DNA from 3 places in the Ornithinibacillus xuwenensis genome. Region 1 is predicted to be linked to each of the others. Evidence: riboswitches for the same ligand, from Rfam matches in the RefSeq annotation. Region 1 holds a riboswitch; each other region holds the start of a gene.
What was found. Region 1 has a riboswitch for thiamine pyrophosphate ahead of ABC228_RS09470 (YkoF family thiamine/hydroxymethylpyrimidine-binding protein). Riboswitches for the same ligand answer to the same signal wherever they lie in the genome.
Positions count from the first base shown of each region.

Region 2: it holds a riboswitch for thiamine pyrophosphate, as region 1 does, so the genes downstream of both, thiT (energy-coupled thiamine transporter ThiT) here and ABC228_RS09470 (YkoF family thiamine/hydroxymethylpyrimidine-binding protein) in region 1, are expected to answer to the same signal.
Region 3: it holds a riboswitch for thiamine pyrophosphate, as region 1 does, so the genes downstream of both, thiW (energy coupling factor transporter S component ThiW) here and ABC228_RS09470 (YkoF family thiamine/hydroxymethylpyrimidine-binding protein) in region 1, are expected to answer to the same signal.

Region 1 is NZ_JBDIML010000003.1:38,489-42,941, reverse strand. It holds gene ABC228_RS09480 (ABC transporter ATP-binding protein) at 1-1,217, opposite strand, end outside; gene ABC228_RS09475 (ECF transporter S component) at 1,198-1,803, opposite strand; gene ABC228_RS09470 (YkoF family thiamine/hydroxymethylpyrimidine-binding protein) at 1,866-2,456, opposite strand; TPP riboswitch at 2,554-2,657, opposite strand; gene ABC228_RS09465 (DUF4363 family protein) at 2,732-3,073, opposite strand; gene ABC228_RS09460 (DUF421 domain-containing protein) at 3,161-4,021, shown strand; gene ABC228_RS09455 (hypothetical protein) at 4,043-4,453, shown strand, end outside.
Region 2 is NZ_JBDIML010000001.1:962,174-966,626, reverse strand. It holds gene ABC228_RS05540 (N-acetylmuramoyl-L-alanine amidase family protein) at 1-171, shown strand, start outside; gene ABC228_RS05535 (M3 family oligoendopeptidase) at 333-2,123, shown strand; TPP riboswitch at 2,188-2,291, shown strand; gene thiT (energy-coupled thiamine transporter ThiT) at 2,408-2,971, shown strand; gene ABC228_RS05525 (hypothetical protein) at 3,462-4,453, shown strand, end outside.
Region 3 is NZ_JBDIML010000002.1:363,383-367,835, reverse strand. It holds gene ABC228_RS07700 (pyridoxamine 5'-phosphate oxidase family protein) at 1-3, opposite strand, end outside; gene ABC228_RS07695 (DJ-1/PfpI family protein) at 116-682, opposite strand; gene ABC228_RS07690 (CHY zinc finger protein) at 885-1,202, shown strand; gene ABC228_RS07685 (amidohydrolase) at 1,294-2,418, opposite strand; TPP riboswitch at 2,605-2,720, shown strand; gene thiW (energy coupling factor transporter S component ThiW) at 2,808-3,296, shown strand; gene tenA (thiaminase II) at 3,329-4,021, shown strand; gene thiD (bifunctional hydroxymethylpyrimidine kinase/phosphomethylpyrimidine kinase) at 4,018-4,453, shown strand, end outside.

The sequences.
Region 1 (4,453 bases):
TGATATTTGTGTCGTAGTAAACCAAATTGACTTAATAATGCAGTAGTGCGCGCTTTGATTTCTGCTTGATGATAGCCATTTAGCTTCATGCCAAAGGTAAGCTCGTCATACACTGTGTCGGTTATAAATTGATGTTCAGGATTTTGAAACACGAAACCGATATTTGCTCGTAGTTCTTTTTCATTCCAATTTTCAATTTCTTTTCCTTGAAAAGAAATCGTACCTCGATCCGGTGTTATCAGCCCAGCCATAAGCTGAAGTAGAGTTGATTTACCCGCACCATTTTCTCCGACAATAGTTACAAATTCACCTTCAGGGATATTTAAAGTAATGTCACTTAGGATTGTGGATTTCTTTCGTCTGAAGGAAAGATTTCCAATCGAAAGTAACACCGGCTTGTTTGTTGGGCGGGAGTCTGCTTTCACTGTCAATGGATTAAGATAGGGCTTGGGAAGCCAAACTCCTTCTTGTTTTAATCGTGGTATTTTTTCTGGAAAAATTTTATCTGGTTTATCATTTGCTATGATTTGTCCATTCTTATTAAGAACTAGTAATCGATCAACAATAAAAAGCCAGTCATCAATTTGGTGGTCGATAATAAGTATGGATAGTTTTTTTTCTTCCTTAATTTCTCGTATCAAATCAATAAATTCAATTCGTGATACTGGATCAAGATTTGCAGTTGGCTCATCAAATATGATTAGGTTTGGATCGAGAAGAAGCACTGCTGCAAGCGCAATTTTTTGTTTTTCTCCACCTGATAATTCATGTAATCTCTTATGCTTATTGTTAGTCATTCCAACCAAATGGAGAACCTCTAAAATGCGCTTAGGCATTTCAGAGGATGGGATGTTCAAATTTTCCAATGTAAAGGCTAGTTCGTCTTCAACCGTTATCATACAAAACTGGCTCTCTGGATCTTGAAAGACTATCCCGATATGTTGCTGTAATTCTCCTGTTGCGTAATCAGAAATATGTTTATCTTTAAAGTAAATATTTCCTGTAGAATTACCTTCAACTGCTTCAGGATATAAGCCATTTAAGCATAGTGCGAGACTGCTTTTTCCAGATCCACTAGCACCTATTAACATCGACATCTCATTGTGGTATAACGAAAAGCTAAGATCTTGAAGTACTTGGTTATCGTTAAGCGATTCATAGCTAAACGAGTAGTTTTCTACTTGAAGTAACGATTTGTTAAGCTGCTGGATGCTCACGCTTCTTTTGCAGCTCCTTTCCTAATGCATAACCACGTAGTACACCTGTTTTCGCAAGCTGATCGCCAAGCCATTTACCAAGAATTCCAGCTAGAAGTGCACCACTAATGATTCGGATGATAAGTGATGCTAGGATAATCCATGCTCCCATGGCAATAATACCAGATGCATATAAGTGATAGATGAAACTTACACTAGCAGCTAACATACCCGATAATATTAAAATTGGTAATGTATAATTACGCCATTTTGTTATTGCAAAGGCTAATTCAGCTCCCGCACCTTGTATCATCCCTGTAAGTATAAGTGTAGGACCAGCTGTACTTCCAATAAGTACCTCTACAACAGCGGCGATAACTTCTGCAGTAAAAGCAATACCAGGTTTTCGGATGATATAGGCTGCTAATATAGAAACAATAAACCAAATACCGAAAATAAATTCATAACCTAGTGGTCCTAATCCAAACGGGGTTAAGAATGTAGTGATTCCTTGCCCAACAAAGAAAAATAATAGATAGATAACGCCAAATACAACGCCTAGTATAGACATGAGAACAATTTCTTTTAATTTCCAATGCTTTGTCATATAAAATCCTCCTTTATGCCGCATATAATTGGCATTAATACCTCACTAAATGAAGGGTCAAGTTATTTAGTTGAGGGACTATTTGCAGAAATCGTAAATGTCATGGTGACATGAGAAACTTTGCTTTGTACATTTTCAAACGCCTCTTCCATTGTACGAAAAATATCATTTACATCTCCGTCGAGGCGGGTAGCATAATGGCTTCCACTTACTTTAACACCTTGGGATTGAGATAAATCGATTTGTTCATAAATCGTGTCCATATAATCCTCTCTACCCATAGGATATAGCGCAAATTTACAGCTGGCCTGCTGACGAATACTTTGGGAATTCTGTTGGTTTAACACAACGTCAGTTTCACTCATTAATACATCACCGCTTGAATCACCTGGACATCCGATGGAATATGTACCACTCATAGCAGCATGCTCTCCTGTTTTGGCTGCATGTAAAAATATAGCTCTTGTTACATCGAAAACATGAACCAACTTTCCACGAATACATGTAGAAACGTCATCTGTATCCTTCCAAACCTTAGAAGTATCAACTTCCTTTAGTGCTGTTAGAATAATAGTTGCAAAATTATCGCTCATCGGAAAAAGTGTAAACTGACATCCTGCAATTCTACTATCTCCACATCTCATACGCATCATAATTCCTCCTATAAAAAATTAATATAACAAAAAAACTGCACTCCCTTGGGAATGCAGTAACAAAAGTATGTACCTCAAAAAACAATAGAAAAAACACATACAGTGTACTACACTTCCCCACGCTAGTATTATCTAGATCGGGTAAATAAGGGTCAGGCAATGCCTTCTCAGCCACGTAAAGCAGCTCCCCTAGTGTTTACGGATATGCAGTTATGTTACAGAAATACTATAAACAATCATTTCAAATTTGTAAAGGGAGTCATTATACCTAATTGTTACATCGAATAAATTCCTTCAAGGTACCCTTTTATTGTTGCAAGCTCAAGTAATGCCTGTAACTTGTCCTCTTGGTCAACTGCGGGTTTTAGTCGCTCTAGGCTTTCATGAAGCCCCTCATATTCACCTTCGTCACCTAGTAATTGAAGCTTCCATAGTGTTTCTTCATATATTTTGATAAGCTCATCCATTTGTAATTTTGTTTCTTCCCAATCTGTATGTGATATCGAATCCTCTAAAGCATTTATCTGATTAAAAAATATTTCTCCACCTATTGGTTGTCCACAACCTGAAAAAAGTAATGAAAGAAAGATAATTAGAAGGTATGGTTTTTTATACATAAGCATTCTCCTATTTTGTATGTTATTTCTAGATTGTCCAATACTATAAAATGCTTACATAATTTTACTTCAAGGGGAAATGAAGAAGTGTCTGAATACCTAATAACCATAATTCGTTCCGTAATTGCATTTTTGTTATTACTCCTAATGGCTCGAGTGATGGGTAAGAAGCAAATATCCCATTTAACATTTTTCGATTATTGTGTGGGAATCACCATCGGGTCAATTGCATCCAGTATGGCAGTGGATCAAAATATTAAAATATCAAATGGTTTAATGGCGCTTTTAGTATGGGGGCTTTTTCCAATCGTATTGGGTTATATCGGATTAAAATCAAAACTATTTTTACAAATTACGGATGGAAAATCAGATATGGTCATTGAAAATGGAAAAATTCTTGAAAAAAATCTAATGAAAAACCAATTAGCTATTAAAGAATTAATGCTGTTACTACGGGAGCAGGGAGTGTTTAACGTGCAGGATGTTGAAATGGCAGTATTTGAAACAAATGGGCAACTCAGTATATTAAAAAAGTCTGAGGAACAGCCAGTGACTCCCCGTATTCTTCAAACACCTGTAGAAAGGGATCACGGCCCAACTATCATCATTTCTGACGGGCACGTAATGAAAAATAGTTTGAAAAAACTAGGATATACCAAGGAGTGGCTATTAGGAGAAATACAAGCACAGGGAGCTCTCACGTTTCAAGATGTGTTCCTTGCGCAGGTTGATTCAAAGGGAAATGTTTATGTGGATTTGTACAGTGATGACCTCAAGAAAGAGGTGGTTCAACAGCGTCCTTTAGTTGGTTCAACATTAAAAAAATTGCAGGCTGATTTTGAAAGCTTTGCATTACAAACGGATAATCCTGCTGCAAAGGAAATGTATACGGAGCAAGCCGAGAAGCTACAAAAGGTACTCGATAACATAACAGACTATTTAAAGTAACGTTTCGATGGAGGGATTTGTATGAAGAATTGGTTTGGGGTAATTGTGTTCATCTTGTTTTTTTCTCTAGTAAGATTAGATGTCCTTGCACTAGAAGAAACAACAACGAAATATTTTGGTGTCGGAGCAACTGTAGAAGAAGTAGAGCAAGCAACGTTTACTGTTAAAACCGATGGAGAACAAGTAGGGGAAGGCTTTGTATATTCACCTGAATCCAATAAAGCAGATGGAGAAATTCGTTGTCAATTGGATTTACAAGGGAAAGGTACAGTTTATATAAAAATGGAAGAAATTGATAAACAAGGAAATCTGCTTTCTGAACATAAAACCCAGAATCTTCATCTAACAAATGATTGGCAACCATATGAGTTAACAGCCAAACTAAGCAAATCATCAGCTCATCTCGATATATTTGTAATTACAAGCAGTAAA
Region 2 (4,453 bases), on a different contig from region 1:
CCTGTTAAAGGAAATGAAAAGGGATTTTTAAATCCAGCAAAATTTGGTGGATTATCCTATAAAGTATTAGGTACTACTCAGGCACATGTATATATTATAGAAACAAGAGATTTCGGTAGGGTACAAATCTATGCGCATCCTAATACTGGTGCAACCATTACAACGAGTTAAAATAAGTTCCCTCCTCATTCCGAATGAGGAGGGATTTATTTCGGATAAATAATATTTCGAGAAAAAAATATTTCGGAATTCCAAATATATCTAGTGAAAAATGTTAAACTTATTGTTAATATAGAAATAATTCTAACTATAAAAAATTAAGGAGAGATTAGATGCAATACACGAGAGAATACGAGAAAACTTGGGATTTGGATGTGATATTTCCAGGAGGAAGCGATTCAAATGAGTTTCAAACTTATTTAGAAGATGTACAATCTAGAATGGAAGAATTATCTACATCTGTACAAGATTTTGATCCAAATGATATAGAAAATAATATGTCTACGCTATCTAACATTGTGACGCAACTAGAAACTGCGATGAAAAAACTACGTGAATCATTTGCTTTTATAAGCTGCTTGAGTGCACAGAATGTAAAAGACGCAAATGCTAAACTATTAGTTGGGAAACGTACGGCATTAGGAGCGAAAATGGGTGGTATTCGTACCGTATTAAATCAAAAGCTTGCATCCATACCAGATGAAGCATGGAAGAATGTGTTACAACATGATTCCTTACAAGAGGTTTCATTTGTATTAAATGAAACAAGAGAGGCAGCTAAGGAATTACTAACATCAGAACAAGAAGTGCTAATAAATGACCTTGCAGTAGATGGTTACCATGCATGGGGGCAAATGTATGAAACGATTGTAGGAAATATGTCGGTCGACATCGAAGAGGATGGCGAAGTAAAATCGTATTCGGTAGGACAAGCAGCAAATAAATTAAGTAATCCTGATCCCGAATTTCGTAAGCATGTATTTCAACAAATTAGCAAGGCTTGGGAAAGTAATGCAGATTTGTTTAGTCAGACATTAAATCATCTAGCGGGATTCCGCATCCAAAAATATAAACATCGTGGTTGGGATAATGTACTAAAGGAACCACTTTCAATTAATCGTATGAAACAAGAGACATTAGATGCAATGTGGAATGCTATTACAAATAACAAGAAGCATTTCGTTAATTATCTAAATAAAAAAGCAGAGCTTCTTGGAAAAGACAAGCTAAGCATATACGATATTGGTGCACCTTTATCGAATTCAGTGAAGACATCTTCCTATACAGATGGAGCAAATTTCATCTTAAAGCATTTTGCTGAGTTTAGTCCCAAAATGGCTGACTTTTCTAAGAATGCTTTTGAGAAACGATGGATTGAAGCGGAAGATCGCGCTGGAAAACGCCCAGGTGGATTCTGTACAAGCTTCCCAGATAGTGAACAAACACGTGTGTTTATGACGTATTCTGGAACTTCATCGAATATCTCAACACTTGCCCATGAATTAGGTCATGCCTATCATCAGCATGTTATGAATGATATTCATGGATTAAATCAAGGCTATGCAATGAATGTAGCAGAAACGGCTTCAACCTTCGCTGAAATGATTGTTGCAGATGCGTCCGTTAAGAGTGCAGAAAGTAAAGAAGAAAAAAGAGAATTGCTAGAGGACAAAGTACAACGCAGTATTGCTTTCTTTATGAATATCCATGCAAGATTCTTGTTTGAAACTAGATTTTATGAAGAAAGAAAACAAGGAATGGTATCTGTAAATCGTTTAAATGAATTAATGTTAGAGGCTCAGAAGGAAGCGTACTGTGATGCACTAGAAGAGTATGATCCAAATTTCTGGTCATCAAAACTACACTTCCATATAACAGGTACACCATTCTACAACTTCCCATATACTTTCGGTTATCTGTTTAGTTTAGGAATCTATGCACATGCACAAAAGAGTGATAAGAGTTTTGAAGATGACTATATAGCATTATTACGAGACACTGGTCGCATGGATGTAGAAGACCTCGCTAAGAAGCATTTAAATGTTGACCTGACTAAGCCAGACTTCTGGGAAGATGCCATTGCACTTTGTGTGAAGGATGTAGAAGAGTTTATTTCGTTATAAACGGATAATCTTGCAAGAATTGGAAAAGTAATATACAATAGCGTTAACAAAAAAAGTGAATGAATAAGCCCACAGGGGGAGCCAAATGGCTGAGAGTGAACAGAACATGTTCAGACCCTTAGAACCTGTTAGTTAGTACTAGCGTAGGGATGGTGGCTTTTTTGATGGATATGAAAGGCAATGTGAGCGGAATTCCCCATCAGGAAGCTTCCCCTTGGCATTGCTTTTTTTGTGTTTGAAAATCTATTAGTAGATTTTTAGATTACAACAGGGGAGGAATTGATGTGAGTTCAAAACGCACATTGTTCATGGTTGAAGTGGCAATCTTCGCAGCTTTAGCTTTATTATTAGATTTTATTCCATCTATTCAAATGCCTAACGGTGGATCAATTTCTTTTGCTATGATACCAGTATTTATCGTTGCTTTTCGTTGGGGATTAAAGGGAGGACTATTAACAGGATTTATCTGGGGAGCACTTCAATTAGCTTTCGGTCCTGATATTAAGACGCCTTTACAAGCATTTATTGAATACTGCTTTGCATTTGCGGCACTAGGAGTAGCTGGTATTTTTGCTAGACATGTACAGCAAGCAATTAAAGATGGTAAAGTAGGGAAACGTTTCGTCTATATAACGCTAGGAGTATTTCTCGGCACGGCGCTAAGGTTTTTAGCTCACTTTTATGCGGGTATCGTTTTCTGGGCAGAATATGCACCAGAAGGTCAAGCGCTATGGTTATATTCTTTAATATATAACGGTTCTTACATGTTACCTTCATTTATTATCACAACCATTGTCGTTTTCATTTTATTTATCAAACAACCAAAAACACTACTACAATCAGCATAATTATTTTCCGCTCACAAAAGGGTAATCTCTTAAAAAGAGGTTACCCTTTTTTGGATTTCTTTTATAATGGAGATAAGAGGTGAAGTAAATGAAAGAATTAGTTGGTCAGTGCACTACTTGTAAGAAGAATGTTTTTTGTGAAAACGGATTTCTAGACGGTGTATATGAGAACGGTGTTATCCACTGTCATGAATGCGCAGAGAAACTATAATAGAAACTATAGAAGACTGGACTGTAAATACTAAGTCTACTGGCTTTCGATTCAATTGCTTTTACATCAACATCCGCTATCTCCCATCCAGATAAGTAATAAACTCCGCCTTACATAAATTAATTCTAGCAATCTTAATAATAAATCATTAGATGATCACCGTAATACAAACCTCTTTCAAATATAGAAGCAGAAACTACATTATCGTACATCTCCCTTTCACCGCTATGATTGTTCACGCATAGGCTATAGCACAACGGTAAAGAAAGGAAGATGAATGTGGAGCTTACATTTGCCCATTGGTTATACGGATTCTTTACACTCGTTATTATCGTCACGATGATTTTTCGAAAAGGTGTCGTACTTCCCACATTGCTAGGAACATTTATTATTGCTTCGGTTTATAACGGAAATATTATTGATGGGTTCACCGCAATTTTTAATGCCAATCTGATAGCGGCACAAGAATTGTTTAGTATCTTTTTAATTATTACATTTATGCTTGCTCTGTTAAATTCGTTAAAGGATTTGGGCGCAGATGTCCGGATGATTCAACCAATACAAAAGGTGATGGTTAATGGGCATATTTCGTTTTTTGTTTTAGTAGGTGTTACTTTTGTAATCTCCTTATTCTTTTGGCCAACACCAGCCGTTCCATTAATTTGTGCACTTCTTGTACCTGCTGCTGTAAGGGCTGGTTTACCTGCCATTACTGCTGCTGTTGCAATTGCTTTGGCAGGGCAGGGGATGGCATTATCCTCAGACTATATTGTGCAGGTTGCTCCAAGTCTGTCAGCAGCTTCAGCAGGAGTTAATGCTGGTGCAGTGGCAGATAAAGCACTAGTTCTATCCGTAATTGCTGGTGGAGTAGCAATTCTACTCGCATATTTTATGTACCGGAAAACCATTCGTTCGAAAGATGACCCACAAAATGAAACAGAGTTACAAACATTGAATTCAATAGAGAGCTCGAATAATGAGGCAAAAACATCAAATCTATCAAGGTGGAGTAAAACATTTGCGGTAGTAGTGCCACTTACACTTCTGATTGTTGTCATTTACATGATGTACTCTAAATTATTTTCTGATAGTGGTGGATTAATTGGCGGAGACGGAGCAGCTTTTGTTGGTGGTGTTGCAGTTATATTACTATTAATGTCAACTATTGCCTTTGGAAAACACCATGCTTTAGATTATATTACAAACCATATTACAGACGGATTTGTGTTTGCATTTAAAGCAATGGGACCAGTAATTCCAATTGCGGGATT
Region 3 (4,453 bases), on a different contig from region 1:
CACTTCCTTTACGTAAATTCGATATGCTTAGTATTGCTAACTATAGCCAAATTTAAACAAAGGAAGGTAAAAAGGAGTAACTATCATGAATCAAAATTACTCCTTTTTTAATAGGTTACGCTTCTACACCAACACCATTAACCTGTTTCACAAATTCTTTCATTAAAGTCGGTAGGTCTGGCCAAGCATGACCCGATATTAAGTTACCATCCGTATGATTGGACTCACTAACATAAGTTGAACCTAATGCTTCTACCTCAGGCTTACAAGCAATATAGGCCGTCAGTTCTCTTCCTTTCATATGCTCACGAACAGTCGATAACACTTGCGCCGCATGACAAACAGCCGCAATTGGTTTATTTTCTTCAAAGAAGTGACGAACAATTACAGGTACATGCTCACTCAAACGCATATGCTCCGGTGCACGACCACCCGGAATAATTAACCCATCATATTCCTCAGGATTGATAGCTTCGAAGCTTGCAGTAGCTTCAATTAAATATCCTTCCTTTTCTGTGTATGTATCCCATCCGATGAAGTCATGAACAACAGTGTGCAGTTTCTTCGGTGATAATGCAGCAATTGTCGTTTCGAAGCCTTCCTCTAAACAACGAAAATAGGGATAATAAATCTCCAAAGCTTCTACTGCATCTCCAGCAAGAATCAGTACTTTTTTGGTCATGATTACTCCTCCTCATGATTTTATATTGAACACTTACATACTATATTCGATTCCAAGAGCAATTAGTCCTCCCAGAATTTATCCTTTACAGATAGGTCACAAGAACTGTTTTTCCATCAAATGAATCCACTTATATTTTGTTCTTCTTCTACTAATTTGTAGTACACTCTATATAGTGAATGTGGGGTAAGGAGGAAAAGGAATGCCGAAGATTTATGGACCGATAGTTGATGAACAAACGCGTTGTACACATTATCATACGGAGAAGGATATCATTGCGATAAAATTTAAATGCTGTCATAAATATTATCCATGCTTTAAATGTCATGAAGAAAGTGAGAATCACGACATAATTAGATGGAAAGCCAAGGAATTCGATACGAAGGCTATTATATGTGGCGTTTGCAAGACAGAACTCACGATTCATGAATACCTAAAAACAACACATTGCCCAAATTGCCAATCAAGCTTTAACGAAGGATGCCAATATCATCACCACCTATACTTTGAGGTGACATAAAATCTGTCATTCTAGCATATCTGAGAAAAATAAGAAGCAATCACCTTTCAATCTATGGTGATTGCTTCTTTTCGTTACGTATCACTAGAATTTAAATCGCTTTTCCTTCGATAAAAACATGTTCTACTTGACTGCGTAAGTCGAATGGATTACCACTCCAAATGACAAAGTCGGCATCTTTTCCTACTTCAATTGAACCAACTCGATCAGCAACACCAAGATGCTTTGCTGCATCAATTGTTATTGCTCGAAGTGCTTGCTCCTCTGTAATACCTCCATTAATCGCGTGTACCGCACTTGTCACTAAGTAGGATATTCCTACAACTGGATGATCTGTTGTGATAGAACAGGATATTCCAGCATCCATTAGTGTTTTAATGGTATTCCAACCCTTGTCCTTCAGTTCTACTTTAGATCTACTGGACATTGTTGGACCAACCGAGACACGGACATCCTCATGCTTCGCAATATAGTCGGCAATATGATGCCCTTCTGTACAATGCTCAATTGTTACATCAATATCAAATTCGCGCTTAATGCGAAGAACCGTTAAAATATCATCTGCTCGGTGTGCATGCACACGCAATGGAATTTCTTTACGTATTACTTTAGCAAGATTCTCCATATCTAGTTTTCTTTCTTTTTGTTCACCATTTAAATAGTTTTGTGCTTCAATCAATTTTTCACGAAGTCTTGCAGCAACTCCCATTCGGGTGACCGGCATCTTACCCTTAGGACCATGCACCATTTTAGGGTTTTCCCCCAAAGCTGCCTTCATACCCGAAGGTGCCTTCACAACCATTTCATCTACAATATGACCTGCAGTCTTTAAAACGACCATTTCTCCACCAATGACATTCGCACTCCCTGGCATTACCTGTACAGTGGTAACCCCTGATTTCCGAGCATCTTCAAATCCTTTTTCCATTGGATTAATTCCATCAATGGCACGCACTTGAGGGGTAATTGGACTGCTCGTTTCGTTAAAATCGCTTCCCTCTTTTCCAACACCTTCCTCGGATACACCCAAATGAGTATGTACGTCAATGAGTCCTGGTGTTACCATTTTTCCAGCAGCATCGATTACCTGATAGCTATCTGGAATCGCTTTATCATTTGTTATCGATTCGAATTTCCCGTTCTTTACAAGAATCACCTTATCTTCTATTTTGTTTCCTGTTCCATCAAAAATTGTGGTATTTTTAATTGCTAGCATCCTATTCCTCCTCTTTATTCGCTTACTATTCTATTATTATAACATGGTGAATATTTCACCGGTTTTCTGTGAGCGATCAACCGATGAAACTTTCTAATTTTCTAGGTACTATTTCCCTTTTTGAATGATATTGGTGACAGGATGAAGTAATTTTGTTATGGTAAGTTTGTGTAACCGAATATGAAACATTACTACTAGGGGTGCCCTAAAATTCGTGGGCTGAGAGGAAAGCACGTAAGCTTTCCGACTCTTATGGACCTGATCTGGTTAATACCAGCGTAGGGAAGTAGTCAGACGATGTATGTCTATTCTATTTCAGCTTATGGAAGCCAGGTCCCTTTGTGGATCTGGCTTTTTTGGTCATCCCTAAAAGACGGGAGGGAGACAATTTGAATCGAACACGACTGTTAACAACCATGGCAATCCTTGTGGCAATCGGTACCCTGGGAGCACAGCTACTTTGGTTTCCAGCGGGAATTGCGAAGGCATATCCTGTACAGCATGCCGTTAATGTCATAGCTGCAGTAGTGCTAGGTCCAGGACCTGCTGTCATCATCGCATTTGTGATTGGTCTATTGCGAAATATGCTTGGTCTAGGAACATTACTAGCTTTTCCTGGTGGAATGATTGGCGCATTTCTAGCTGGGTACTTCTATCAAAAATCGAAGAAAAATATCGCCGCGGTCATTGGGGAAGCGGTTGGTACTGGATTAATAGGATCGGTGTTTGCCGTACCTTTTGCAATCATTTTGATGGGTAGTTCTGTTGGGGTATTTGCCTTTCTTCCATCATTTCTCATTAGCAGTATTACTGGTGCACTCATTGGCTGGTTTATCTTGTCACGTGTCAACCAGGATAGTCTAGTAAAAAGCTTTTAGGAGAATCAAATTAGTATGAGGAGGATTTTTAAATGACGTTTACGAATCAATTGAGAAAAGAAAATGATGATATTTTTCAACTAATTTTTGAGCACCCATTTGTAGAAGGTATCGGAAAGGGTGATATTGCTAAAAGCGCGATTGAGCACTATGTAAAAGCCGACTTTGAATATTTAAACGCATTTATGAAAATTTACGGGTTAGCCTTAGCAAAATCAACAAGTCGGAAGGATATTATGTATTTCCATGACAAAATAAGCTTCATCCTGCATGATGAAATTCACCCACATCACAATTTCTGTGATTATATCGGAGTTGGCTATGAATCACTTCAGGGACACTCACTTCCACCAACAGCAGACCATTATATCAAGCATATGATGTATCATGCACAGCTTGGAACTTTAGGGGAGATACTAGGTGCCTTACTTCCTTGTCCTTGGACCTATTTAGAAATTGGAAAAGAGCTAATGGAAAAATACCAGCCGAAAGAGGACCATCCTTTTTATCAATGGATTCGCTTTTATGCTGATTCCAGAGTAGAAAACACAACCAATGACATGAGAATGCTTCTGGACCGCTATGCAGAACATATTTCTCCTGATGAGAAATTACGGATAAAGGATGCATTCCGAAAAAGCTGTCAGCTAGAATTAAAATTCTGGGAAATGGCATATAGTCTGGAACAATGGCCTTCTGATGGAAAGCAGGCGATCCATTCATGACGATTCCTTGTTCCTTAACGATTGCTGGAACAGATCCAAGTGGAGGTGCAGGAATTCACGCCGATCTGAAAACATTTCAAGAGATAAAAAGCTATGGAATGTCCATTATCACCTCGGTAGTTGCTCAAAATACAACTGGGGTCCAAGCAGTACATCATTTACCGAATGAAATGATTCATCAGCAATTCGATTCCGTTTTGTCTGATATGCCGGTTCATGCATTTAAAACAGGGATGATTGCAACCATTGACATGATGCAGCTTATTAGGGAACAAATAGCTACTATCAATGCTCCCTATGTCATGGACCCTGTCATGGTTGCGACAAGTGGGGACTCCTTAATTGACGGGAATGCCCGTAATTATTTACGTGAACATCTTTTACCGCTAGCCTCCGTTGTTACACCAAATATTCCAGAGGCAGAATTTATTA